DNA from 2 places in the Novilysobacter longmucuonensis genome. Region 2 is predicted to be linked to the other one. Evidence: predicted binding sites of a transcription regulator. Region 2 holds the regulator's gene; the other holds the start of a gene.
The links. The regulator FliA, encoded in region 2, starts transcription of late flagellar genes. The targets are predictions, from matches to a motif close to TAAAGTTTNNCNNNCNNNGGCCGATAA.

Region 1: ACJQWM_RS11785 (flagellar motor protein) is a predicted target of FliA. The motif match lies at 16,776-16,802, and genes of this name have one in related genera.

What each region holds. Positions count from the first base shown of each region.
Region 1 is NZ_JBJMAW010000014.1:66-18,229, reverse strand. It holds gene flgJ (flagellar assembly peptidoglycan hydrolase FlgJ) at 1-1,084, opposite strand, end outside; gene ACJQWM_RS11875 (flagellar basal body P-ring protein FlgI) at 1,322-2,404, opposite strand; gene ACJQWM_RS11870 (flagellar basal body L-ring protein FlgH) at 2,530-3,306, opposite strand; gene flgG (flagellar basal-body rod protein FlgG) at 3,459-4,244, opposite strand; gene ACJQWM_RS11860 (flagellar basal body rod protein FlgF) at 4,285-5,031, opposite strand; gene flgE (flagellar hook protein FlgE) at 5,175-6,395, opposite strand; gene ACJQWM_RS11850 (flagellar hook assembly protein FlgD) at 6,481-7,146, opposite strand; gene flgC (flagellar basal body rod protein FlgC) at 7,149-7,556, opposite strand; gene flgB (flagellar basal body rod protein FlgB) at 7,570-7,950, opposite strand; gene ACJQWM_RS11835 (chemotaxis protein CheV) at 8,145-9,077, opposite strand; gene ACJQWM_RS11830 (hypothetical protein) at 9,235-9,507, shown strand; gene flgA (flagellar basal body P-ring formation chaperone FlgA) at 9,881-10,546, shown strand; gene flgM (flagellar biosynthesis anti-sigma factor FlgM) at 10,668-10,979, shown strand; gene ACJQWM_RS11815 (flagellar protein FlgN) at 10,976-11,329, shown strand; gene ACJQWM_RS11810 (sensor histidine kinase) at 11,326-12,588, shown strand; gene ACJQWM_RS11805 (hypothetical protein) at 12,564-12,713, opposite strand; gene ACJQWM_RS11800 (chemotaxis protein CheW) at 13,407-14,159, opposite strand; gene ACJQWM_RS11795 (ParA family protein) at 14,156-14,935, opposite strand; gene motD (flagellar motor protein MotD) at 14,935-16,017, opposite strand; gene ACJQWM_RS11785 (flagellar motor protein) at 16,027-16,767, opposite strand; partial or broken gene ACJQWM_RS11780 (chemotaxis protein CheA) at 16,990-18,164, opposite strand, start outside.
Region 2 is NZ_JBJMAW010000025.1:6,224-15,081, forward strand. It holds gene fliR (flagellar biosynthetic protein FliR) at 1-296, shown strand, start outside; gene flhB (flagellar biosynthesis protein FlhB) at 504-1,679, shown strand; gene flhA (flagellar biosynthesis protein FlhA) at 1,676-3,763, shown strand; gene flhF (flagellar biosynthesis GTPase FlhF) at 3,922-5,637, shown strand; gene ACJQWM_RS14010 (MinD/ParA family protein) at 5,621-6,511, shown strand; gene ACJQWM_RS14015 (RNA polymerase sigma factor FliA) at 6,508-7,266, shown strand; gene cheY (chemotaxis response regulator CheY) at 7,493-7,885, shown strand; gene ACJQWM_RS14025 (protein phosphatase CheZ) at 7,882-8,520, shown strand; partial or broken gene ACJQWM_RS14030 (Hpt domain-containing protein) at 8,524-8,858, shown strand, end outside.

The sequences.
Region 1 (18,164 bases), on a different contig from region 2:
GGTCGGGCAGCGCGGCATGCGCGTGCTCATATTTTTCATCCAGCGCGCCGAGTGCGCGTTGGAGAGTCGGCCCATTGGCGATCGCCGAGATCTTGGCCGCGTAGGACGGGTCGGTGGCGTAGCCGGCCTGCTGCAGTGCCGAGGCGAAGCGGCCGGTATCGTTGCCAGCGGCGAGCGCGCCGGCGTAGCGCTCGTTGCGCATCAGCTGGGCGTAGTCGGCGAAGCTGTCGTGGATCGAGCCGTAGGCGCGGAAATCGGTGCGCTCGTTGCGACGCACGCCGCCGACGAATTCATGGGTGGCGGAATTCACTCGCTCACCGCTCCAGCGTGATCCGGTCTTGATGCCGAAAAGATTGTGCGAGCTCGTCTCGCCGCGGCCACCGGCCAGGCGCCGGCCCCAACCGGTCTCCAGCGCGGCCTGCGCGACCAGCGCCTTGGCCGACACGCCCAGTTCGGCGGCGGTGCGCTGCGCATGCGGCCAGATCGATTTGACGAAGGCCTCCGGGCTGCTGCAGTCCAGCGGCGTGTTTGTCGCGGCGGCCGCCTCGCCGGTGGTCCTGTCGGGCGACCACTGGTCGGCCGCTAGGCCTGGTGCGGCCGGCGATGAGGCGGGCGGGCGGCTTGCCGCCACATCCAGCGCCGGCATCGACACGCCGCTGCGGCTCGGCGCCAGGGCGAAGCCGCCGGTCATGGAGGCGGCCATCTTCATCATTGAGCCGCCATGCGAGTAGGGCATCGCCATCGGCAGCGTCGCCGCCGGCGCGCGCTGCGGCAGCGGCATGGGCGCGGCGGACATGTTCTGTCCTTCGGCGCCGCCGCTGCCACGCTCGAGTTGGCGCACGATCATCGGCGCCAGACCGAGGCCTTGGCCCTTGGTGATCTCGCGCGAGAGCTGCTGGTCGTACATGTCGCGGTACATCGTGTTGTCGCCCAGCATCGAGTCGCCCATGCTCGCGCTGCGCATCGACTTGAGCATCAGCTGCGCGAACTGCGACTCCAGTTCGCGCGCAGCGGTCTGCAGGCGCTCGCGCGATTGCGACGGTTGCGGGGTGATCGCGAGTTCGGTGGCGGAGGGCAGGCGCATGTTCGGGCTAATGCAAGGGTTGTGCCTCGGGGAGCGGGAGTAAGGTCGGTCTTTGTCGGATGTCGGGTTGAGGGGCCGTGCTTCTCTGCTCGTCATTCCCGCGAAGGCGGGAACCCAGTGACCTGCGCGTTTTCGGCCAGCGGCGTTGCAAGTGCCATTAGCGAAAGACGTTGGATCCCCGGCTTCGCGGGGATGACGAGCGGGTTGCAGGATGACGAGTGCTGGCGGCGATGATCCTCAAATCACTTCCAGCTCAGCCCGCAGCGCACCCGCGCGCTTCAGCGCTTCCAGGATCGCGACGATGTCGCCCGGCGCGGCGCCGACGGCGTTGACCGCGCGCACGATCGCTTCCAGCGAGGTGCCGCCGGCGAACAAGAACATGCGGCTGGAGTCCTCGACCGCCTCGATCGTCGATTGCGGGGTGATGACGGTGGCACCGTCGCCAAACGGGTTGGGCTGGTCCACTTGCAGGGATTCGACGATCGACACGGTCAGCGAGCCATGCGCGACCGCGGCCGGCAGCACGGTGACGTGGCCGCCCATGACCACGGTGCCGGTGCGCGAGTTGACGATGACCTTGGCGGCCGCCGCGCCCGGGCGCACGTCGAGCGTTTCGAGCTGCGCCAGGAAACCGATGCGGTCGCCCGGCGGCGGGGTCACCTCGATGGTCACGCCGTCGAGTGCGCGCGCACGGCCGGGGCCGAATGCGCTTTCGACCGCAGCGACTATCCGCGCAGCGGTGGTGAAGTCGAACTCGTGCAGGTTCAGCAGGATGTTGCCGGTCGGTGCCGCCCCGGCGACCGCGCGTTCCACGATCGCGCCGTTGGGGATGCGCCCGCCGTTGGGCGCGTTGACCGAGATGCGCGAGCCGTCGCGGCCCGAGGCGCCGAAGCCGCTGACCACCAGGCTGCCCTGGGCGATCGCGTAGACCTGGCCGTCGGCGCCTTTTAGCGGCGCCATCAGCAGGCTGCCGCCGCGCAAGGATCCGGCATTGCCGATCGAGGACACGGTGACGTCGATGTTCTGGCCGGGCTTGGCGTAGGCCGGCAACTCGGCGTGGATCGCGACCGCGGCGACGTTCTTGAGCTGCGGATTGACCCCCGGCGGAATGGTCACGCCGAGCTGGTCGAGCATCGTCTTGAGGCTCTGCACGGTAAAGGGCGTCTGGCTGGTGCGGTCGCCGCTGCCGTCCAGGCCGACCACCAGGCCGTAGCCAACCAGCGGGTTGCCGCGCACCCCGGCGACCTGGGCCAGATCCTTGATGCGCTCGGCCTGGGCATTGGCGCTGAAAACAAGCAACAGCACCGCGCAGGTACGCATCGCGGCGCGTAGCGCGCGTCGCGGCGCGGAAGCGGCGGCCTCGGGGCGGGCTACGCGTCGGGCCGGGACGAAGGTTGGGGTGGCGATGCCGCGTCCCGCGAGATTGGCGCTGGTCATGACGGGCCTCAGTAAGGGAAGGCGGCGGAGTTGAAGAAGCGGCCCAGCCAGCCCATCGCGTTCGACCGCGCCAGCGTGCCGCGGCCGCCGTAGACGATGCGGGCCTCGCCGACGCGGTCGGAACTGATGCGGTTGTCGGGACCGATATCGGCGGTGCGCACGATTCCTTGAACCTGGACCAGCTCGTCGCCCTGGTTCAGGCGCATGCGCTTCTGGCCGGCGACCAGCAGGTTGCCGTTGCCGAGTTCGCGCACCACCGTGACGGTGATCTCGCCGTCGAGCTGGTTGCTCTGCGCGCTGTTGCCGGCGCCGGTGAAGTCGCGGGTGCCCTCGATCTCGGCTTCGAGGATCGACTGGCCGGCGTAGGTCACCGGCAGCCCGGCGACGATCGGCGCGCCCAGGCCGATGCCGGATTCCTTGGTGACAGAGGTCTGCGCAACCGAGCGCGAGGCGGTGCGCTCGGTCAGCACGATGGTCAGCAGGTCGCCGACGCCTCGTGCCTTGTTGTCCTGGAACAGCCGCAGGCCGCGCCCGCTGCCGCTCCCGCGGTTGGACGCGGCGTAGATCGAACCGCCGGGGTCGGCGGCGGCCGCCGGGGCGAGCATGCCGGCGGGCGTTGCGGCATCGGGCACGGCGACCTGCGCCGCATACGGCGAGGCCGCCTGCGGCACCACCGGCTCGAACGGGCGCACGTCGCCCATCACCGTGGCGCAGCCAGTCAATATGCCGACGAAAAGCAAACCGCCTACCGACACCACGGAGCGCACGAACCCTCCAGCCGTCATTCCCGCGAAGGCGGGAATCCATGCCCGCGCGGTGGCGGACGCATCGTCGGCATGGATCCCCGCCTTCGCGGGGATGACGGCTTGAAAGCGGCGATTCGGGATCTTCATCAGTGCGGCGACCGTCTTCATTGCGACTCTCTAAGCGTTGCGGATCAGAGGTTCTGGTTGAGGAAGCCAAGCATCTGGTCGATGGTCGAGATCGCCTTGGCGTTGGTCTCGTAGGCGCGCTGGGTCTCGATCATCGACACCAGTTCCTCCACGGTGTTGACGTTGGAGCCCTCCAGCGCGCCCTGCACCAGCAGGCCGGCGCCGTTGCTGCCGGGCGCACCCTGCTGCGCCGGGCCGCTGGCGCCGGTCTCGACATAAAGGTTCTCGCCCTTGGCTTGCAGGCCGGCGGGGTTGACGAAGTCGGCCAGGGTCAGCGCACCGACCTGCACCGCCTCGGCCTGTCCGGCGACCTGCACCGAGACCGTGCCGTCGCTGCCGATGGTCACGCTCTGCGCGCCCTCGGGCAGCTGCAGGCCCGGCTGCACCGGGTAGCCGGAGTTGGTGACCAGCTCACCCTGGGAATTGATCTGGAAGCTGCCGTCGCGGGTGTAGGCCGGGCTGCCGTCGGGCAGCAGCACCTCGAAGAAACCGCGGCCGTTGATCGCGACGTCCAGCGCGTTGCCGGTCTGCGCCAGGTTGCCCTGCTGGAACTGCTTGGCGGTGGCGGCGACCCGCACGCCGGTGCCGGTGGACAGGCCGCTGGGCAACTGGGTCTGCTCGGAGCTGGCACCGCCGGGCTGGCGCACGGTCTGGTACAGCAGGTCCTCGAAGCTGGCGCGGTCGCGCTTGAAGCCCACGGTATTGGTGTTGGCGAGATTGTTGGAGATCACCGCCATGCGCGTCTGCTGCGCATCGAGGCCGGTTTTCGCGATCCATAGAGCCTGGCTCATGGCGTGTTCCTCTTCATGTCAGTGGCGTGTGCCGTAAAAATCAGCGCGAGGACAGCAGGGTGTTGGCCGCACGCGCGTTCTCGTCGCCCTTCTGCAAGATGCGTACCTGCATCTCGAACTGGCGCGACAGCTGGATCATCGAAACCAGCATCGAGGTGGCGTCCACGTTGCTGCCCTCCAGCGCGCCGGAGGTCAGTACCTTGCCGGCGGCGGGTGCCAGCGGCGCGGCGTCGGGGGCGGCGTACATCAGGCCGTCCTCGCCGCGGACCAACTCGGCGGTATTGGCCGCGGCGACCTGCAGCCGCCCGGCTTCGGCGATGGTGTTGGCCGGCTGACCCTGCGGCACGATCGAGATGGTGCCGTCGCCACCGATGCTCAGCGACTGGTGCGGGGGGATGGCCAATGGCGCGCCGCCTTGGTCGAGCACCGGCCGCCCCGAGGCGGTGGTCAGCAGGCCGTTGGGGGTGAGCTGCAGGTTGCCGGCGCGGGTGTAGGCGACACCGCCGCCGGGCGCCTGCACCGCCAGCCAGCGGTCCGGATCGAGCGCCACGTCGAGCGCGTTGCTGGTGTTGTGCACCGCCCCGGCGCGCGCGCTGACCCCGAGCGTCTGGTGCGAGGCGGCGACGCGCGAGGCGTGGCCGGCGCCATCGACCGGAGCTGCAACCGTGCCGCTCAAGGTCGCCTGGAAGCCCACCGTGCTGGCGTTGGCGAGGTTGTGCGACACCGAGGCCTGCGCCTTCAGCGTGGCGCTGGCGCCGGTCATCGCGACGTATAGGGCCTTGTCCACGGTGGTGTCTCCTGTTGTTGCCGATCAGGTGCCTGCCGATCAAGTCGGCAAGGCTGTCCGCAAAGAGCGCAAAGGGCGCAAAGACCAAATAGAAAAACTTTCCTTTTGCGCTTTTTGCGTCCTTTGCGGACCAGCTACTGGCTTCAGCGGATGTTGATCACGGTCTGGGTGATCTGGTCCTGGGTCGAGATCATCTGCGCGTTGGCCTGGAAGTTGCGTTGCGCGGTGATCATGTTGACCAGCTGCTCGGTCAGATCGACGTTGGAGGTTTCCAGCGCGCCGCCCTGGATCAGGCCGAACTCGGACGAACCGGCGCCGCCGCGGCGCGGTTGGCCGGACTCAAAGGTTTCGGACCAGCCGTTGTCACCCTGCGGCTGCAGACCCTGCGGGTTGCTGAAGTTGGTCATTGCGACCTGGCCCAGCGGAGTCGAGACGCCGTTGGTGTAGCGCGCATTGACCACGCCGGTCGAGGACACCTCGATGCCGGTCAGGCGACCGGTGGCATAGCCGTCCTGTACTAGCGCGGACACGCTGAAGGATTCGCCGTACTGGGTCGACTCGCTCACGTCGACGGTGATCGCCATCGGCGCGGCGCCGTTGCCGGGATCGTAGTCGGGCAGCGCGATCTCGCCTGGTACCGGCGCCTGCAGTTCGCCGATGTCGGAGTACTGCAGCGTGGCCGGCGCCCCGACGGCGTTGCCGTCGATCTGGGTATGCACTTCCCACTCGTTGGGGTTGGCGGTCTTGACGAAGTACAGCGACTGGGTGTGCGAGGCGCCTAGCGAGTCGTACACCGTCAGCGAGGTGGTGTGGTTGTAGCTGCTCGGATCAGTCGGATCGAACGGCGCCACGGTCGGCGCCGCCGCATCGGCCGGCAGGTTGCTGCCGACCTCGATCTCGCCGGTCGCGCGCGGCGGCGAGTCGCCGTTGGCCAGCTGCAAATCGCTCATGCGGCCCATGTCGAAGCCGGTGCCGGTGGCGCTGGGCAGGTACACCTGCAGCCGGTGGCCGGACGGATTGACCACGTAGCCATCGCGGTCGGCGCCGAAATTGCCGGCGCGCGAGTACACGCTGGCGCCCTGGTTGGACAGGGTGAAGAAACCCTGCCCGCTGATCGCCAGGTCCAGCGCCTTGCCGCTGAACTCGACGTTGCCCTGGTCGAACTGCTGCGCGACCTGGTTGAGCCGCACGCCGGCGCCGATCGCGTTTTTCGACAGGCCGAAGGCCGACACCGGGAACACGTCGCCGAACTCGGCGCGCGACTGCTTGAAGCCGGTGGTGTTTGCGTTGGCGATGTTGTTGGAGGTGACGTTGAGGTCGGCCGAAGCCGCGTTCATGCCGCTGAGCGAGATGCGGAAACTCATGGTGTGTGCTCCTGGGTGGACCGGGTGCTGAAGGGGGTGCGGATCTGATTGCCGACCTGAAGGTCGATGGTTGGGCGCGGCGACATCAGCCGACCCTGCGGATCGCCGACAGCGAATGGCTACCCAGCCCTGCAAGGTTGAGGACGAGCCCGTGCGGCTCGATCGAGACACTGTCGACGTGGCCGGCCATGCGTACCTGCAATGCCTCGGCCTGCTTGCCGGTGCCGATGCTGGCGCGGATGGTGTACTGGCCGCCGGCGCTGGGGTTGCCGGCGTCGTCAAGACCGTCCCACTCCCAGTTCACGGTGCCGGCCGAGGGCGCGTCGACGGTGGTGCGGCGCACGATCGCCCCGGCACTGTCGACGATTTCAATGCTGATCGGCCCGGCAGAGGGCGCGGTAAGCTCGCCGCGCATCGGCGCGCCGGGCGCCAACTGCACGGTGTCGGCCTCGACCAGTGCCTCGCGCCCGACCAGCGAGGCCGCGCGCAGGGTCTGGTCGGATTCCATCACGCTGGCCATCGCGCCCATCGCGCCCTGCATCTCCTCGATGCCCTGCACGGTGGAGAACTGCGCGAGCTGGCCGAGGAACTCGGCGTTGGCGAGTGGTTTGAGCGGGTCCTGGTGCTTGAGCTGCTCGGTCATCAGCCGCAGGAAATCGGCCTGGCCCAGCGAGGTGTCGCGCGGCGGCGCCTGCGCGGCGAGGCCGAGCGAACCGTAGGGATGTTCGTTGCTGCCGGTGATCGCGCTCATCGTTATTTACCCATGTTGAGCGTGGCCATCGCCAGCTCCTTGGCGGTGTTGAACACCTCGACGTTGGCCTGGTAGCCCCGCGAGGCGGAAATCAGGTCGACCATCTGCGCGACCGGATCGATCGCCGGGGCGTAGACGTAGCCCTCGCCGTCGGCCAGCGGGTGCCCGGGCTCGTAGCGCTTGATAGGCGCGGCGGTGCTCTCGGTGACCTCGGTCACCTGCACCCCGGACAGCTCGGGCTTGCCCGCGACTGCCTCGGCCGAGAACACCGGCTGCTTGGCGCGGAACACCGCGTCGGGATCGCCTGATACCGAGTCGGCGTTGGCCAGGTTGCTGGCGATGGTGCTCAGGCGCACCGATTGCGCCTGCATCGCCGAACCGGCGACGTTGAAGATGGGCAGGTTGCTCATGCGGTCGTCTCCCTTACTGGCCCGTTATGGCGGTCAGCATCCCGCGCACCTTCGCTTCGACGAACGACATCGAGGCGCGGTATTCGAGTGCGGCCTGGGCGAAGGCGGCGTGCTCGCGATCACCATCGACGGTGTTGCCGTCCATGCTGGGCTGGCTGGCGGGGCGCTCGTAGCGCGCGCCGCTGGCTGCCGCGGTGATCGCATCGGTGCCCGCACCGCTGCCGGCCACGGGCTGCATCGCCGCTCGCAGGGCACTGTTGAAGTCGAGGTCCTGCGCCTTGTAGCCGGGCGTGTCGGCGTTGGCGAGGTTGGACGCCAGCAGCTGCATGCGCTGCTCGCGCAGCGCCAGCGCCGTGCCATGGACGCCAAGAAACGAGGAAGTTGGCTCGGTCATCGCCCCTCCGGGGTGCGTGTTCCCCCGAACCGAGGCAAGCGGCGTGCCACGCCGTCTTCAGCCCTCCCCTTCAAGGGGAGGGTTGGGTGGGGATGGGGTGGCTCTGCGCCAGACCGCAGCCGCCAGGCCAACCCATCCCCATCCCGGCTCTCCCCTTGAAGGGGAAGGAGCAAAGCTGCTTTGGAAACAGCCGCTTACGCGGCCATCTGCAACGCGTTAATGCGCGAGGTGATGCGCTGCGCAAGCTCGTGCTCGGAGTACTTGGCGACAAAGTCGTCGGCGCCGACGCGCTCGACCATCGCGTGGTTGAACACCCCCGACAGGGAGGTGTGCAGCAGCACGTAGAGGCCGCGCAGGGCCGGATGGCGACGGATTTCCGTCGTCAGCGTGTAGCCGTCCATCGCCGGCATCTCGATATCGGAAATCACCATGGCGTAGCGCTCGGTCGGCGCGCGGCCGCTTTCGGCCAGTTGCTGCAGGTGCTCCAGTGCCTGGCGACCGTCCGACAGCAAGGTGGCATGCAGCCCGAGTTGCTCGAGCACCTGGCGGATCTGGTTGCGCGCCACGCGCGAGTCGTCGACCACCAGCACCTCGCGCGCCGCACCGCCGTGCGCCAGCGGCATGATCGCGCCGGCCTCGCTCCTGCGCGGTACCGCCTCGGCCAGCACGCTCTCCACGTCGACCAGCTGGATCAGTTCACCGTTGTGGCGGGTGACGCCGGTGAGGTAGTTGCAGTCGCCGCCCAGGTCCGGCGGCGGATGGATGTCCTCGACCGCGATATTGACGATGCGCTCGACCCCCGACACCAGGAAGCCCTGCACGGTGCGGTTGAACTCGGTCACCACCAGGTAGCGCGGTTCCGGGCCGTCGTCCGGGCTGCCGTGGCCGATCGCCCGGGCCAGGTCCAGCACCGCCACGGTCCGCCCGCGCACATCGGCCGCGCCACGGAAGGCGGCGGACAGCTGCGGCAGGGTGAACAGCGGCGGGCGCGGGATGACTTCCTGCACCTTGAATACATTGACGCCAAAAAGCTGACGCGTGCCCAGCCGGAACAGCAGCAAGGCCAGCCGGTTGTGGCCGGCCAGCCGGGTGCGTTGGTCGATTCGGTCCAGCAGGTCGCGGCTCATGGCGATGTTGTCGGCCGTGGCCGGCGCTTCTTGAGCGGCACGGGCGGCCGCTGGATCGGCATTGCTTTTGCCCTTGCCCCGACGTTGATCTTGACGTTGACCTTGCGATGCCAATCAACCATTTCGTCGCTCCACAGACCCCGAAGGGGCGGCGGCCATGGATGGCCGCCGTTTTCCGACCGAGGCAGGATGCCGAGTCGGAAAATCCCCGCGTCGCCCGCACGGCGAGGTGTTTGAAGTGTCGAGGAAGGGCCTTTCTTTGGTTACTTTCTTTGGCCCTTCAAAGAAAGTGACTCGCCTTCAGGCGAAAGCATTTGATCTTTGCCTGTCTACCGCCAGCGGATGTTTTTGGAAGTTGCGACGCGACGAGATCATGATCAAGATCAAGGTCAAGAGCTTCCGCCTGAAGGCGGGTCACTTTCTTTGCTGACCCAAAGAAAGTAACCAAAGAAAGGGTCCTCCTCGACACACCTCCCGTGCGGGCATGGAGTAGCGCGGGGATTTTTCGACTCGCCATCCATGGCTCGGTCGAAAAACGGCGCACATCCATGTGCGCCGCCCCTTCGGGGTCTGTGGAGTGACGAGGTGGCTAGGTTTACGCGGCAACGGCAAGGCAAAGGCAAAGGCAAGGCAAGGCAAGGCAAGGCAAGGGCAAAGGCAAGGGCAAGGGCACCGGAAGAGCAAGTGCAGAAGGGCGACCGCGGGGGCTCCAGCGCGGCGAGGGCCCTACGCGGGACCGGCAAAGCGCCCCGCGGCACATGACTTGCTTGTCCACGACGGAACAAGTGCCAAGGAGCGTCCGCGTGCCCCATCGATCACCACCCGCCTGGCTGGCGGCCTTGCTGCTGCTCGCGAGTGCGTCGTCGGCCGCAGGGACGGCCATCACCGAGCCCGACGCGATCCGCCAGGCCGCCCTCGCCGCGCTCGGCGCCGAAGGCACGGGCTCAGAGGCCACCGTCGACCCGGCGCTGCGGATGGCACGATGCGGCCAGCCGCTGCAGGCGGTGCCAACCAGCCCGCGCACGGTCGAGGTGCGCTGCGATGATGCGCCCGGCTGGCGGCTGTACGTGCCGGTGCGCCTGCGGCGCGAGGCCGATGTGGTAGTGCTCAAAACCCCGGCCCGCGCCGGTGTGCCGATCACTGCCGACCAGTTGGCGGTGCAGCGCCGCGACATGAGCGGCGAGGGGGCCGGCTTCAGCGATCCGGCCCAGCTGATCGGCCGGCTGCCGCGCTTGAGCCTGCCGCGCGGCGCGGCGCTGACCGAGGCCGACCTGGCTACCGGTGCGCTGCTGCGCCGTGGCGACCCGGTCGTGCTGGTCTCGCGTGCGGGCGGGGTCGAGGTGCGCGTGGCCGGTCGCGCGCTTGGCAAGGCCACTCCGGGCGGCACCGTCTCGGTGGAGAACATCGGCTCGCGCCGGGTGGTCCGCGGCCGGCTCATCGAGGAGGGTGTGGTCGAGGTCACCCGTTGAGCCGGCAGGCATGCGCCGTGGGCGGCGGCGCAGGACCGATTCGTGCGGTCGTTCACAAATCCACTAAAGTTCCGCCCGGCCCCGCCGTTAGCGTGGTCGACCGAGTAATCAGGAGCGTGCGATGACCAGCAAGATCGACGGCGGCGTGCCGCCACCGCGGCCAGCCGAGCTTGGCAATCCCGCCGCGGCCGCCCGGTCCGGCGAGGACCGCTCGCAGCCGGTGGCCGCCGCCACGCCGGCCGACAACATGCGCCTCACCGGCGAGGCCGCCGGCCTGCAGGCGCTGGAGCGCGAGCTCGGCGCCGCCCCGGCGGGGCTCGACCAGGCCCGCGTCGACGAGATCAAGGGTGCGATCGCCGACGGCAGTTACCGCGTCGACGCCCAGGAAATCGCCACGCGCATGCTGGCCTTCGAGAACGACCTGACCCGATGAACGCCGTGACGGACCAGGCTGCGGTCCCTCCGCTGGAGGCGCTCGAACGTGCCTTGCAGGAAGAACGCCGCGCCCTGCTCGAGCACGATGTCGACGCGCTGCTCAGCTCGACCCAGGCCAAGCTGGTCGCCTTGCGCGAGGTCGAGTCGCAACCGCTGGGCAATGAGGCCACCGCACGCGTCTCCGCCCTGAGCGAACTCAACCGCGCCAACAGCGTGCTGCTCGCGCGGCGCCGCCGCGAAGTCACCTGGGCCCTGCGTCACCTGGGCCGCGTCGACGCCACGGGCGTGTACGATGCCGGTGGACAAGCGGGCACCCGCCCGCAGGCGCGCTGTCTCGGAGTGGGATGAACGAACAACAGCCTGGTCACTCAGGCGATCGCCCGAACACGGCCTGGAGCGACGACCTGCTCTGGGCGCTGGCCGTGGCCGACACCGCGGCGTTGCTGCTCGATGGCGACGGCGCACTGACCCATGCCAACACCGCCGCGCAGGTGCTCGCCGCGCGCCTGCACCCGGATGACCCGACAGCCGAACCCGCTGCGCTGCTGGCGTGCGTGCCGGACCGCGCCTGGGACGCCGCCGGCGTCGACGGCCGCTGGATCGGCGAGGTCGCCACCGCGCAGCCCGGACTGGTGCTGGAGATCAAGGTCTTCAGCGGTCTCCAGGGCGGCACCCATCGTGGGCTGGTGGTGATGAGCGACGTCTCCGCGCGCGCCGCCCGCGAGCGAGAGCTGCAGCGCCGGCACGACGAACTGCAGCAGACCTACAGCCGCCTGGCCGGCGCCCAGGAGCAGCTGCTGCAGTCGGAGAAAATGGCCTCCATCGGCCAGCTCGCCGCCGGCGTCGCGCACGAGATCAACAACCCGATCGGCTACGTGCACTCCAACCTGGGCACGCTGCAGGAGTATGTCGGCGCATTGTTCGCGCTGCTCGATGGCTACGCCGCGGCGCTGCAGTCCGACGACCCTGCCGCGCAGCGCGCGGCGCTGCAGAACACGCGCAACCGGCTGGATATCGACTTCATCGCCCGCGACCTGCCGCAGTTGCTGTCCGAGTCGCGCGAGGGCATCGAGCGGGTCATCAAGATCGTGCAGGATCTCAAGGATTTCTCCCACGTCGGCCGAGGCGAGCCGATGCGCCCCTCGGACCTGCGCAAGGGGTTGGAATCGACGCTCAACATCGTCTGGAACGATCTCAAGTACAAGGTGCGCGTGGAGAAGCATTACGGCGAGTTGCCGCTGGTCGAGTGCCATCTGTCGGAGATCAACCAGGTGTTCATGAACCTGCTGATCAACGCCGGCCAGGCGATCGCCGAGCGCGGCTCGATCGTGCTGGCTACCGGCAGCGAGGACGGCGAGGCCTGGATCAGCATTGCCGACACCGGGTGCGGCATCCCCGACGAAACCCTTCAGCGCATCTTCGATCCGTTCTACACGACCAAGCCGGTCGGCCGCGGCACCGGCCTGGGCCTGGCGATCGCATACCGCATCGTCGCCAAGCACCACGGCCGCATCGAGGTCGCCAGCCAGCCCGGTGCCGGCAGCACGTTCCGAATAGTGCTGCCGCTGGTGCAGCCGCCGCCTCAGACCGAGGCGCCCGCGCCGTAGTGCCGAGCTTGCTCGGCAGCCTCCAGCACGCGTAGTGCCGAGTTCCCGATCCCGATCCTGATCGAAACCGAGTCGTTGCCGTTGCCGGTGATGTTGATGTTGATGTTCAACGCCAACCGATCCACGTCGTCACTCCACAGACCCGAAGGGCGGCGGGCATGGATGCCCGCCGTTTTTCGACCGAGCCACGGATGGCGAGTCGAAAAATCCCCGCGCCACTGCACGCCCGCACGGGAGGGGTGTCGGGGAGAGCCCTTTCTTTGGTTACTTTCTTTGGGCTTGTCAAAGAAAGCGACCCGCCTTCAGGCGGAAGCTCTTGATCTTGAAGTTGATCTTGAAGTTGATCTTGATCTGATCACGCCGCGCTCTTCGGCGCTGAGGTGCGCGTAGTGCTGGCCCATTGCAAGTTCTCTTTGCCAAGTGATGCACTTGAGCTTAGAGACCGCCAACCAAAGAAGGGCCCTTCCTCGACACTTCAAACACCTCGCCGTGCGGGCGACGCCGGGATTTTCCGACTCGGCATCCTGCCTCGGTCGGAAAACGGCGGCCATCCATGGCCGCCGCCCCTTCGGGGTCTGTGGGGTGGCGAGGTGGGTTGATTGGTGTTGCAACCGCAAAGGCAACAGCAACAGCAACAGCAAATCCTCCCCAACCCTCCTTTTTCAAAGGAGGGAGCTCAATGCAGGGGAGGAGCTCAACGCGGGGGAGGGAGCTCAATGCAGGCAAGCTGATGCGGCGCACGTTCCAACAGTGCGGACCGCTATGGCAGTTCCCCCCTTTGGAAAAGGGGGGCAGGGGGATTTGCTCTTGCCGGGAGATCAGCCGAACAGCGCGTCAGCGTCCAGCAGTACCGTGGGGGCGCCGCCGGTGCGGGCGACGCCGAGGATGGCACCGGGATCGCCGTTGGCCAGGGGCGGCTCGATGTGCTCGCGACCCAGCGTCACCACGTCCTCGACCGCGGTGACGAGCACCCCGATCAGCTCGTCGTCGCGTTCAACCACCACGATGCGTGAATTCTCGTCGGCGCTGACGAAACCCGAGTCGAGCCAGCGGCCCAGGTCGAACACCGGGACGATGCGGCCGCGCAGGTTCATCACCCCTAGCACCGAGGCGGCGGCGCCGCGCATGGCGAGGGTCGGCACAGTGCGGACCACCTCCTGGACGCGCATCAGTTCGAAGGCGTAGACGTCGACGCCGACGCGCATGCGTAGCCAGCGGCCGCTGTTGTGCACGGTCTGGATGCGCGTGGCGGGCGGTCCAGCGCCGACGGCCGCCGGTGGTGCGGCGCTCGGGCTGGTCGGCTCCGGTGCGACCGCCGGCGTGGGCACCGGTGTACGCCGGCTTTCGATGCGGAGGGCTTCTGCAATGGCCATTTCGGCCACCGCTGCTTCTGGATCGGCGAGCTGACCGGATTCGGCCGGCGCGCGGTCCGGGGGAGCGTGCGCGATCGACGCCGGTGCCGCCGCTGCCGCCGCGCTCGCCGCATCCGCTGCCCGCGCCGGCGGCTCGTGCTCGGCGGCCGAGGGCGACAGCAGATCGTCCAGGTAGGCGTCGATGACGTCGTCGCTCACGCGGCCTCCTTGCGCGCATTGACGCTCTCGGCCGTGTCCAGCAGCCACCTCAGGGCAGACCGGTAGGCGAGGGCGCCGCGGCCGGTCGGCGCTTCGGCGGCGGTCAGCACGGCCGGGTCGCGCAGCCGGGTGTCCATCGGCACCGCCTTGTGCCAGACGCGCCCGGCGTAGGTATCGTGCAGTTGCTCCAGGCTCTTGACCCCCGAGCGGGTGCGGCGATCGAACAGGGTTGGCAGGATGTGGCGTGGCAGCGGGCGCCGGCGCGAGCGTTCGATCATTTCCGCGGTGCGCAGCATGTCGGCCAGGCCGTGCAGCGCCAGCGGATCGGTCTGGGTCGGGATGACCAGGCGGTCGGCGGCGGCGAGCGCGTTGACCATCAGCAGCCCCAGCGTCGGCGGGCAGTCCAGCAGCACGTAGTCGAAATCCCCGCGCACGCGATGCAGGGCGCGGCCGAGCGCCAGCCCGAGCCCGGGTTGGGTGGCGCCGCGCCGCTCCAGCGTCGCCAGTGCCGGTTGCGCGGCCACCATCAGCAGCCCGGGGATCGCGGTGCCGCGCGCGAGCGTGCGCAGGTCGGGGTCGTGGCCGGAGAACAGGTCGTGGGTGCCGGCCGGCGGCGGCGCGCTCGGCACCTCGAACGCACGCGTCAGGGAGGCGTGCGGGTCGAGGTCGAGCAGCAGCACGCGCTCGCCGCTCTCGGCCAGGTTGCGCGACAGGCACAGCGAGGTGGTCGTCTTGCCGACGCCGCCTTTCTGGTTGGCGATCGCCCAGATCAACATCAGCCGGCATCCTCTTCGGTGGTGCGCACGGCGGTGGCGATGACCGGCAGCACGGGTTGGGGCGGGCGCGTCGCGGCGGCGCCGGTCGAGTCGTTGTCGGCGGCCGGCGCGAGCGGAGCAGGCAGGGTGGCTCCGGCATGGCGCTGCGCGGTGTCCGCGTCCGCGCCGGTCTCGTGATCGGCCAGCATTGGGGGCAGCTCGTCGATGATCGCGTCCGGCCCCTGCGGGCTGGCCAGGATCACCAGCAGCACCCGGCGGTTGCTGTTGCGGCCCTCGACACTGCCGTTGTCGGCGATCGGCTGGTGCGAGCCGAACCCGACCACGGCGAGCCGATCGGGTTCGATGTCGGCATCGATCATCACGTGCACCACGCTGGCCGCACGCGCGGCCGACAGCTCCCAGTTCGACGGGAACTGCGCGGTCTTGATCGGCATGTTGTCGGTGTAGCCCTCTACCCGGACGGAGTTGGGCTCGCCACGCAGGACCGCCGCGAGCCGGCGCACGGTGCTGGTGGCAAAGGCGTTGGGCACCGCCACGCCGCTGGCGAACAGGATGTCGCTCTGGATCTCGACCTCCAGGAAGGTCGCCCCGCGGCGCACCTTGACCAATTTCTGCCGCACCAGTTCCGACAGCGCATCCTCGATGCGCTGGCCGAGCGCCTGCAACTGCGCGGTGTCGCGTCCGGCGATGTCGCTGGCGGTGTGGGCCGCGGCCGCGGCGGCGCGCGCCTCGCTGGCGCTGCGCTGGCCGAAAGTCGGCATGTCGACTATCTGGCGCACGCGCAGGTTGGCGATCGGGTCGACCGGGGCCGGCCCGGCCTTGGCCGCGGCGGTCTGCATCGCGGGCCGGTCGAACGAGCGCGGCTGGGTGGCGCCCAACTGCACCGGCGCGATCGTGCGCGGCGGACCGCCGAATGCCGAGGACAGCGCATCGGCGATCATCCGGTACTTGCCCTCGTTGACCGAGGAGATCGCGTACATCACCACGAAAAAGGCGAGCAGCAGCGTCACCAGGTCGCCATAGGGGATCGCCCAGGCTTCGTGGTTGGTGTGATCTGCGTGCGGGTCGCGACGTCGGGCCATGGCAGGGCGTCAGTGGAGGAAGCCGTTGAGCCGGGCTTCGATGTTGCGCGGGTTCTCGCCCTGGGCGATCGCGATCAAGCCCTCGATGATCATGTCGCGCTCCTGGGTCTGCCCGTTGATCACGCCCTTGAGCTTGCTGGCGACCGGCAGCAGCATCAGGTTGGCCGCGCCGATGCCGTAGATGGTCGCGGTGAACGCCGCGGCGATGCCCTGGCCCAGCTTGCTTGGGTCGGCGAGGTTCTTCATCACCGCCATCAGCCCCAGCACCGCGCCGATGATGCCCAACGTAGGGGCGTAGATCCCCATGCCCTCGAAAACCTTGGCCGCGGCGAGGTCGCTGTGTTCCTGGCCGGCCAGCTCGATCTCGAGCATCTGCCGGATGGTCTCGGGTTCGACCCCGTCGACCACCATCTGCAAGCCCTTGCGCAGGAACGGATCGGGCTGCGCCTGCACCTCCGCCTCCAGTCCGAGCAGGCCCTGCTTGCGCGCGACGCTGCTCCACTGGACGATCTTGCCGATGACCGCGCTGCGGTCCTGCGACGGCGGCTGGAACACCCAGCGCACGATCCGCAGCGCGCGCCTGAACGTCACCATCGGGGTCTGCAGCAGGATCGCCGCGACGGTGCCGACGATCACGATCAAAAACGCGGCCGGATTCCACAGTCCGGACAAGCCGGCACCCTTGAGCACGCTGCCGCCGATCAAGGCGACGATCGCGAGCACCACGCCGATGAGACTGAGTCTGTCCATTGGGGAAATTAACGGTCGCGGGGGGGATTACTTGAGCGCGCAGGCGTTTGGTTCGACTGCGGGAGCGCGCCGTGGGTGAGATCGCGGAATTGCTGGAAAGGCTCGCGCCCATGGGGCGCTCCTACAGGAATCGACGCGCTGTTGTAGGAGCGGGCCATGCCCGCGATCGGGAACGATGCGGTCGCGCTCAGGGGCGTTCAGCGTAGCGGAGCAAGCTCCGCTCTACAGCGTTCTGGCGGCACCGCGCACGCCGGTCCGGTACAGCGCGTCGACGTCCAGGATCAACGCCATGCGGCCGTCGCCGATCAGGCTGGCGCCGGCGTAACCGGGCAATCCGCGCAGGGTGCGCGGCAGCGCCTTGATCACCACTTCCTCGCGGCCGCGCACGCGATCGACCGCCAGGCAGAAGCGTTGCTCGCCCGACTGCAGGACCACGTTGGTGCAGTCCGCCAGCGGCGCCTCCTGCAGGCCCAACCAGTCGCGCAGGCCGAGCAGCGGCACCGGCTCCTCACGCAGGTCCAGCACGCGTTGGGTGTCGACCCACATCGGCTCGCCCGGATGGTGCGCGAGCACCTCGACCACGCGCACCAGCGGCAATGCGTAGACGTCCTGGTCGATCTCCACCAGCAGGGTCGGCAGGATCGCCAGGGTCAGCGGCACCCGGATCAAAAAGCGGGTGCCGCGTCCGGGCTCGGACTGGATCTGCACCTCGCCGCTGAGTTCGCGGATCTTGGACTGCACCACGTCCATGCCGACGCCGCGACCGGACAGGTCGCTGACCTCGGCGCGGGTCGAGAAGCCCGGCAGGAAGATCAGTTGCAGGCACTCCTCGGTGCTCAGCCGCGCGGCGGCCTCGGCATCGATCAGGCCCTTGCGCAATGCGCTGTCGCGGATGTTGTCGGGGTCGATGCCGGCGCCGTCGTCGCGCACTTCGATCGCGACGTGGTCGCCCTCCTGCTGGGCACTGAGCCGCACCCGGCCCTGCTCGGGCTTGCCGGCCTCGATGCGCACCGAAGGCGGCTCGATGCCGTGGTCGATCGCGTTTCGAACCAGGTGCAACAGCGGATCCGACAGCGCCTCGACCAGGTTGCGGTCCAGTTCGGTGTCGGCGCCGACCACGTCCAGCTCGACCGATTTCTGCAGTTGGCGGGCGATGTCGCGGGTGAGCTTGGGGAAGCGCGAGAACACCCGGCCGACCGGCTGCATGCGCGCGGTCATCACCGCCGATTGCAGGCGCGAGGTGGCGCCGTCGAGCGCGGTCACCGCGCGGTCGAGGTGCTCGTCGCGCAGGCGCGGGCGGATGGTCTTGAGCCGGTTGCGCGCCAGCACCAGCTCGCCGACCAGGTTGACCAGCGCATCGAGCCGGCGCACGTCGATGCGCACGGTCGCGTCGGCCG
Region 2 (8,858 bases):
GGCAGCCGCTGGGCGCCCCCGCGCAGTTCGCCGCCGCGCTGCCGGCATTCTTCGGCACCTGCCTGCGGGCTGGGCTGCTGCTGGCGCTGCCGGTGATGATGGCGCTGCTCACGGTCAATCTCGCCTTCGGCGTGCTGGCCCGCGCCGCGCCGGCGCTCAACCCCATCGTGATCGGCCTGCCGGTTTCGTTGCTGGTCGGATTGCTGCTGCTGGGGCTGTTGATGCGCCAACTGCAGGCACCGGTGCAGCAGTTGTTCGAGGACGCGTTCATGGCGGCGCGCGCACTGACCGGCTGAGGGCGGCCGCGGACTACCTCTGTAGGAGCGCCCCATGGGCGCGAGGCTTTCGCTCGTCCGGGCGATCGCGCTCATGGAGCGCTCCTACAAGGGGCTAGGGAATTTTTCTCTGGCGCTGTTCTTGCAGGAGCAACGGCAAATCCGCCCCGGCCCTCCTTTTCCAAAGGAGGGTGTCGAGACGGGAAGCCACACAGGGAAGCGCCGCCGGTGTCTGAACAGGACCAACAGGACAAGACCGAGCAACCGACCGAGAAGCGCCTGCGCGAGGCCCGCGAGAAGGGCCAGGTTCCGCGCTCGCGCGAACTCGGCAACGTCGCGGTGCTCGGGGCCACCTCGCTGGCGATGCTGATGTACGCGCCCGGCATTGGCGTGGCCGCGCAAAGCTGGCTGCGTGATGCATTGACCCTGGACCCGGCTTCGGTGGGTCGCCCCGATCGGCTGCTGCCGCACGCCGTCGGGCTGATGGTCGAGCTGATGCTGCCGGTACTGCCGGTGATACTGGTCGCACTGGGCGCGTGCCTGATCGCGCCGGCGGTGATGGGCGGCATCGGCTTTTCCAACAAGGCGCTGCAGCCGGACTTCACCCGGCTCGATCCGATGAAGGGATTCAAGCGGATCTACGGCAAGGAGGGGCTGGCCGAGCTGCTGCGCTCGCTGCTGCGTGTGCTGCTGGTGATCGGGGTCGGCGCGGCGGTCATCTACGCGGCATTCCACGAGCTGCTGGCAATGCCGCGCATGTCGCTGCACGGCGCCGCCGGCACCGGACTGGGCGTGGCCATCGGCACCTTCATCGCGATGATCGCCTCGCTCGGGCTGCTCGCCGCGGTCGACGTGCCGTGGCAACGCTGGCAGCACACGGTCAAGTTGCGCATGACCAAGCAGGAGATCCGCGACGAGCTCAAGCAGACCGAAGGCAATCCCGAAATTAAGGCGCGCGTGCGCCAGGTCGCCCAGCAGATGTCGCAGCGCCGGATGATGGAAGCGCTGCCGACCGCCGACGTGGTGGTGGTCAATCCGACCCACTATGCGGTGGCGCTGAAGTACGACGCGGACAACATGCGCGCGCCCAAGGTGGTGGCCAAAGGGGTGGACGAGATCGCGCTGATGATCCGCCAGGTGGCGCAGCAGCACCGGATCAGCGTGCTGGAGACCCCGCCTCTGGCACGGGCCTTGTATCGGACCGCCCAGGTCGATCAGGAAATCCCGGTGAAACTCTACGCCGCCGTCGCTCAGGTGCTGTCATACGTGTACCAGCTCAAGCGCTGGCACCCGGCCCACGGGCCGGCGCCGGTGCTCGACGGCATCACGTTGGGCGAGGCCGAGGCCGACGGTCGCGCCGAAGACGCCGGCGATCCGCCAGGCGACGGAACCCCGGCGCCATGAGCGCGGTACAGAACCGGTTCTCCGCCGCCAACATGATCGCGGCGGTGCGCAATGGCGCGGCCGCGCCGATCGTGGTCATGGCGATGCTGGCGATGGTGATCGTGCCGCTGTCGCCACTGCTGCTGGACATGCTGTTCAGCGTCAATATCGCGATGTCGCTGGTGGTGATGCTGGCGGTGATCTACGTGAAGCGGCCGCTGGAGTTCTCGATCTTCCCCAGCGTGCTGCTGATGGTCACCCTGCTGCGGCTGGGGCTGAATGTCGCCTCGACCCGGGTGGTGCTGCTGCACGGCCACGAGGGCCCGGCCGCGGCCGGCCGCGTGATCGAGTCGTTCGGCCAGTTCGTGATCGGCGGCAGCTACGCGGTCGGCATCGTGGTGTTCGCGATCCTGACCATCGTCAACTTCATCGTGGTGACCAAGGGCGCCGGGCGCATCTCCGAGGTGTCGGCGCGCTTCATCCTGGATGCCTTGCCCGGCAAGCAGATGGCGATCGATGCCGACCTCAACGCCGGCCTGCTGACCCGCGAGGACGCCAAGGCGCGGCGCCAGGAAGTGCGCGAGGAGGCCGACTTCTACGGCTCGATGGACGGCGCCAGCAAGTTCGTGCGCGGCGATGCGATCGCCGGCATCCTGATCCTCATCATCAACCTGATCGGCGGGCTGCTGATCGGGATGCTCCAGCACGACATGGACTTCGGCGAGTCGGCGCGGGTCTACACCCTGCTGGCGATCGGCGACGGCCTGGTCGCGCAGCTGCCGGCGCTGCTGATCGCCACCGCAACGGCGATGCTGGTCACCCGCTCCACCGGCGAGCAGGAAATGGGCGCGGCGGTGCAGGGCCAGGTGTTCGGCCAAGTCCGCGCGCTGACCGTCTCGGCGCTGATGCTGGGCATCATCGGGGTGATCCCGGGCATGCCCAACCTGCCGTTCCTGCTGCTGGCCGCGGTGCTCGGCTATGCCGCCTGGCGGCTGCACAAACGCAATGCGATCGCGGCCGACGAGGCCACCGCCGAGGCCGCCGCCGGGGCCAGCGGCAGCGCGCCCTCGCCCAGCGCCGAGCTGAGTTGGGACGAGGTGCGCGCGGTCGAACCGCTCGGGCTGGAAGTCGGATACCGGCTGATCCCGCTGGTCGACAAGACGCAGGGCGGCGAACTGCTGGCGCGGCTCAAGGGCGTGCGCCGCAAGCTGACCCAGGACCTGGGCTTCCTGATCCCCGCGGTGCACGTGCGCGACAACCTCGAGCTGGCGCCGGGGCAGTACCGCGTACTGGTGCACGGGGTGCCGATCGCCTCGGGCGAGCTGCACCCGGACCGCGAACTCGCGCTCGACCCCGGCCGCGTGTTCGGACCGCTGGACGGACTGCCGGGCAAGGACCCGGCTTTCGGGCTGGACGCGGTGTGGATCCAGCCCAGCCAGCGCGCGCATGCCGAGTCGCTCGGCTACACCGTGGTCGATGCGGCCACCGTGGTCGCCACCCACCTGTCGCACCTGGTCAACGAGCGCGCCTCCGAGTTGCTCGGCTTTGAGGAGGTGCAGCAGCTGCTGGCCAGTGTCGGGAAATCCGCACCCAAGCTCGTCGAGGATTTGACACCCAAGCTGCTGCCGCTGTCGGTGGTGGTGCGGGTGCTGCAGTCGCTGCTGGTCGAGCGCGTGCCGGTGCGGCAGATGCGCCAGATCGTCGAGACGCTGCTGGAACACGGCGCCAGCACCCAGGACCCGGCGACGCTCACCGCCGCGGTGCGCACCGCCCTGGGGCGCTTCATCGTGCAGGAACTCAACGGCCTCAATGCCGAGCTGCCGGTCTACACCCTGGCGCCGGCGCTGGAACGGGTATTGCAGGACTCGGTCAGCGGCTCAGGCGCCGCGATGGAGCCCGGATTGGCCGAGCGACTGCACCAGAACCTCAGCGAGTGCGTCACCCGCCAGGAAGGCCGCGGCGAACCCGCGGTGCTGCTGGTCCCCGCCGGGATCCGCGCAACGATCGCCCGCCTCGTGCGCCACAGCGTACCGGCCCTGTCGGTACTGGCCTACGGCGAGGTACCGGAGGACAAGCGGCTGCGGCTGGTGGGGTCGGTGGGGTGAAAGCCGGGCCCGGGGACCCGGAGAATCTTTAGGAGCAAAAGCGAGATGCAACAGATTTACCAAGGCCAGTCGATTGCGTCGCGCCCAGCGTCGACGCACCCCGCTTTCCCGGGTCCCCTGCCCCGGGTCCCCGGTCCCGGCTCCGAAGGAGCAACCCCATGAGAATCAAACGCTTCACCGCCCCCGACATGCGCACCGGCCTGCGCATGGTGCGCGACGAGCAGGGCGCCGATGCGGTGATCCTGTCGAACCGACCGGTCGAGGGCGGGATCGAGATCGTCGCCGCCACCGACTACGACGAAGCCCTGGTACAGCAGGCACTGCGCGCCGCCGCGCCGCGACTGGAGCCGCTGAAGCCGAAGGTGCTGGACGCGATGCCAGCGAGCTCGCCCCCCGCGATGGTGGCGAGCGCGGAACCTGCGCAGGCCGCCGCCCAGCCGGCCCCTGCCAAGCCAGCCGCCACCAAGCCCACCGCCGCGCCACCGCCGGTGCGCGAGACCTTGGCGACCCGCGCCCGTGCGGTATTCCGCCTCGGCGGCGAGCCGAGCGCGTCCGCGCCTGCCGCCGACCGCACCCCGACCCTGGCCGAGCTGACCTCCGCCCCGGCCGCGCCGCAGCCCAGCACACCCCCGCCAGCCGCAAGCCCGCCGCCCTCCACCGCCCGCTTCGACGAAATGATGGCGGCGCTGGCTCCGGCGCCAACGTCAGCGCCGGTGACGCCGACTGCAGTCGCCGCGGACACCGCGCAGACAGCGCCGGCACTGCCTGCGCAGACCGACGCCGACGCGGTACCGAACCCGCTAGCGGCGACCAAGCTTCCATCGCCGGCCGCCCCGAAGCCCGAACTGCAGCTGGAGCCGATGGCCGAACCGCCCGAACGCCACGCTGAACACGATGCCGGGCATGACACCCGGCACCTGCGCAGCGTCGGCGGCCGCGACCTCGATCCCGGCATCGCCGCGATGCGCGACGAACTGGCCAACATGCGCCAGCTGATCGAGCGCGAGATGGGCCAGTTCGCGGTCGAGCGCCTGCGCGGTTCGCCGGCGCGCGCCGCCGCCTACGACACCCTGCTCGGCTACGGTTGCGACGAGAACCTCGCACAGGCCATCGCGGCCAAGCTCGACCCGCAGCTAGACCCGGCCAAGACCCGCGCGCCGATGCTGGCCGAGCTCGCCCGCATGCTGACCGTCTCGCGCAGCGAGCCGATCGACGAGGGCGGCGTGATCGCACTGATCGGCCCGACCGGCGCCGGCAAGACCACCACGCTGGCCAAGCTCGCCGCCCGCTATGCGCAACGCCACCGCGCCCGCGACGTGGCTCTGGTCACCACCGACGTCGAGCGCGCCGGCGCCCGCGAACAACTGCAGGCCCACGGCCGCACGCTCGGCATCACCGTGTGCGAGGCGTCCGGCCCCGAGGGCCTGCCCAGGGCGCTGGAGCAGCTGGCCGACTACCCGCTGGTTCTGGTCGATACCGCCGGTTACGCGGTGCGCGATCTCGCCCTGCTCAGCCAGATCACTTGGCTGCGCGCCAACCAGCGCCTGCGCAGCCTGCTGGTGCTGCCGGCCAACGCCAACCCCTACGACCTGGGCGAGGTGGTGCGGCGCTATCGCCTCGCCGCGCCGGAGGGCGTGGTGCTGACCAAGCTCGACGAGACCGGCCGCCTCGGCGCCGCCCTGTCGGTCGCAGTCCGCCACGACCTCAAGCTGATCTACACCACCGACGGACAGCAGGTGCCGGCCGACCTGGACACCGCCGATGCGTCGCGCCTGGTCCTGCAACTGGAGAAATTGCGCCGTGCTGCCGATTGTCCCGATGCCCACCCTGCCCACCCCCTTGCCAACGAGGATCGTCATGTCGTCGCGAGCTGAGCCGATCAAGCAAGTCGAAGTCGCCGCCCCGACGGGTCCGCAGCCTGCCGCGGCACCGGTGCGGGTCATCTCCGTGGCCAGCGGCAAGGGCGGCGTCGGCAAGACCAGCGTCTCGGTCAACCTGGCGATGGCGCTGGTCAATGCCGGCCAGCGCACGCTGCTGCTCGACACCGACCTGGGCCTGGCCAACGTCGATGTGATGCTCGGTCTGTCGCCGCGCTTCACCCTGGCCGACGTGTTCGCCGGCCGCTGCGAGCTGCACGACACCCTGCTCGAGGGCCCGCGCGGGCTCTGGGTGGTGCCAGCCGCCTCGGGCAAGCGCCACATGACCGAACTGGTGCCGCAGCAGCACATCGGCCTGGTGCACGCCTTCAGCCAACTCGAACTGCCGATCGACACGATGGTGGTGGACAACGCCGCGGGGATCGCCGACGGCGTGCTGACCTTCTGCCAGGCCGCGCAGGACGTGATCGTGGTGGTCTGCGACGAACCGGCCTCGGTCACCGATGCCTACGCCCTGATCAAGGTGCTCAGCCGCGACCGCGGGGTCAACCGGATCCAGGTACTCGCCAACCAGGTGCAGCACCCGGCCGAGGGCCGGCAGCTGTTCGACAAGCTCGAACGCGTCACCTCGCGCTTCCTGGACATCACCCTCAACTACCTCGGTGCGATCCCGCGCGATGAGTGGCTGCGCCGCTCGATCCAGCGCCAGGAGGCGGTGGTCGAGGCGTTCCCCTCGAGCCCATCGGCGCTGGCGTTCCGCGACATCGCGCGCCGCGCCGGCCAGTGGCAGAGCCCGCAGGGTCCGCGCGGCCACGTCGAGTTCTTCATGGAGCGCATGGTGACCCCGCCATCGCGCAGTGCGGCGGCATGAACGTCGCGGCCGCTGCCTATCGGTCGAACCAGCGCTCGAGCCAGCCTGGCGCCGCCGCCGACATCGTCGAGCGCCACGGCGAACTGGTGCGGCGCATCGCCCATCACCTCGCCGCGCGCCTGCCGTCCAGCGTGGAGGTCGACGACCTGATCCAAGCCGGCATGCTCGGGTTGATCGACGCCGCCCGCAACTTCCAGGCGGATCAAGGTGCGGCGTTCGAGACCTACGCCTCGATCCGCATCCGCGGCGCGATGATCGACGAGATCCGCCGCGGCGACTGGGTGCCGCGCTCGGTCCACCGCCGCTACCGCGACGTGGTCGCCGCCACCCGCGAAATCGAACAGAAGGCCGGCCGCGCCGCAACCACGCAGGAGGTCGCGACCGCGCTGGGCGTGTCGCTGCCCGAATACCATCGCATGCTCGAGGACGCGGCGCGCGGCCAGCTCATCAGCTTCGATGCGCACGCCGAGGAGCACGACGGCGAGCCGCGCCTGGCCGCCCGCGGCACCGCCACGCCGGCGCGCGCGTTCGAGCACGACGAGTTCCGCGAGGCGCTCGGCGGCGCGATCGGCGACCTGCCCGAGCGCGAGCAACTGGTGCTGTCGCTGTACTACGAACAGGAACTCAACCTGCGCGAGATCGGCGCGGTGCTGTCGATCAGTGAGTCGCGGGTCTGCCAGATCCACGGCCAGGCCATGCTGCGCCTGCGCGCGCGCCTGGGCGAGTGGCGCGACGAGGCCGAGAACGATGATTAGGGCGAGAGCGGTTGGTCCGCAAAGCACGCAAAAGAAAGCAAGGAGGTGAGGAGGTAAGGAGAAGCGGCTCGCTCTTCCTTACCTCCTTACTCCTCTTTCTTCTCACTTTCCTTTTTGCGTCTTTCGCGTCCTTTGCGGGCCAACGCCCTTTCTTCCCCGCACCAGCGCCCTTCAAGAATTCCGTCCACCCGCCGATAGCACCCGAGAAGACAAACGCGAGCCCCCTATGGACAAGAACATCCGCATCCTGATCGTTGACGACTTCTCGACGATGCGCCGCATCGTCAAGAACCTGCTCAACGATCTAGGTTTCTTCAACACCACCGAGGCCGACGACGGCAACAGCGCGCTGGTCGAGCTGCACAAGGGCCCGTTCGATCTGGTGATCACCGACTGGAACATGCCCGGCATGCCGGGCATCGACCTGCTCAAGGCGATCCGCGGCGATGCCGCGCTGTCGAAGATCCCGGTGCTGATGGTCACCGCCGAAGCCAAGCGCGAACAGATCATCGAGGCCGCGCAGGCCGGGGTGAACGGTTACGTAATCAAACCCTTCACCGCCGGCACGCTCGGCGACAAGCTCGGCAAGATCTTCGAGCGCCTGGAGACGGCCGCGTGAGTCAGGGCTCCGGCCCCGGCCCGAGCGACGCCCTCGGCCCAGAGGACCGCCAGCTCATCACCAAGCGCCTGCATGCGGCGCTGTGGGCACTGGAGCACGAGGACCACGCCAGCTGGCGGACCAACGTCGACGAGCTCATCCAGTGGCGTACCCAGCCGTTCGTGCAGGGCCTGGCGAGGCTCGCGCGCGAGCTCGAGCAAGCCCTCGGCGACGGCACCGGCAGCGCACATGGGAGCTCGCTGCCCGATGCCTGTGCCCGACTGGAACACGTGGTCACCCTGACCGAAGGCGCGAGCCTGCGCACGCTGGACCTGATCGACGAATGCGGCGCCTTGCTGCGGCAACTGCCCCCCGGGCAGGACGAGGCGCAGCAGCAGGCGCTCGCCGGCATCCGCTCGCGGCTGTCGGAAATAACCGCCGCGCAGGGCTACCAGGACCTCACCGGCCAGATCATTTTGCGCGTAGTCGAGCTGGTGCGCGCGGTGCACGTCGGCCTTGGCGAGTACGCCACGCCGCAGGACAACAAGCCGCTGCAGCTGTCCACGCGCGGGCACGGCCCGGCGGTCGAGGGCCTCGACCCGGCCCCGGCCACCCAGGACGACGCCAACCAGCTGCTGTCCTCGCTGGGGCTGTAGCGCATGAGCGCCGCCTTCGAGGACCAGGGTTCCGACATCCGCAGCGACTTCCTGGTCGAGGCGCGTGAGATCCTCGACCAGCTCGGCGAGCAGATGGTCACCCTGGAACACGCGCCCGACGACCGCGAGTGCCTCAACGCGGTGTTCCGCGGCTTTCACACCATCAAGGGCGGCGCCGGCTTCCTGGATTTCAAGCCGATGGTGACGATCTGTCACGCGGTGGAGGACCGCTTCGACGCGGCCCGCAGCGGCCGGGTGCCGCTCGATCCGGTCGCGTTCGACGGCGCCCAGCAGGCGCTCGACCTGCTGGTGGACATGCTCGACTGCATCGCCGCCGA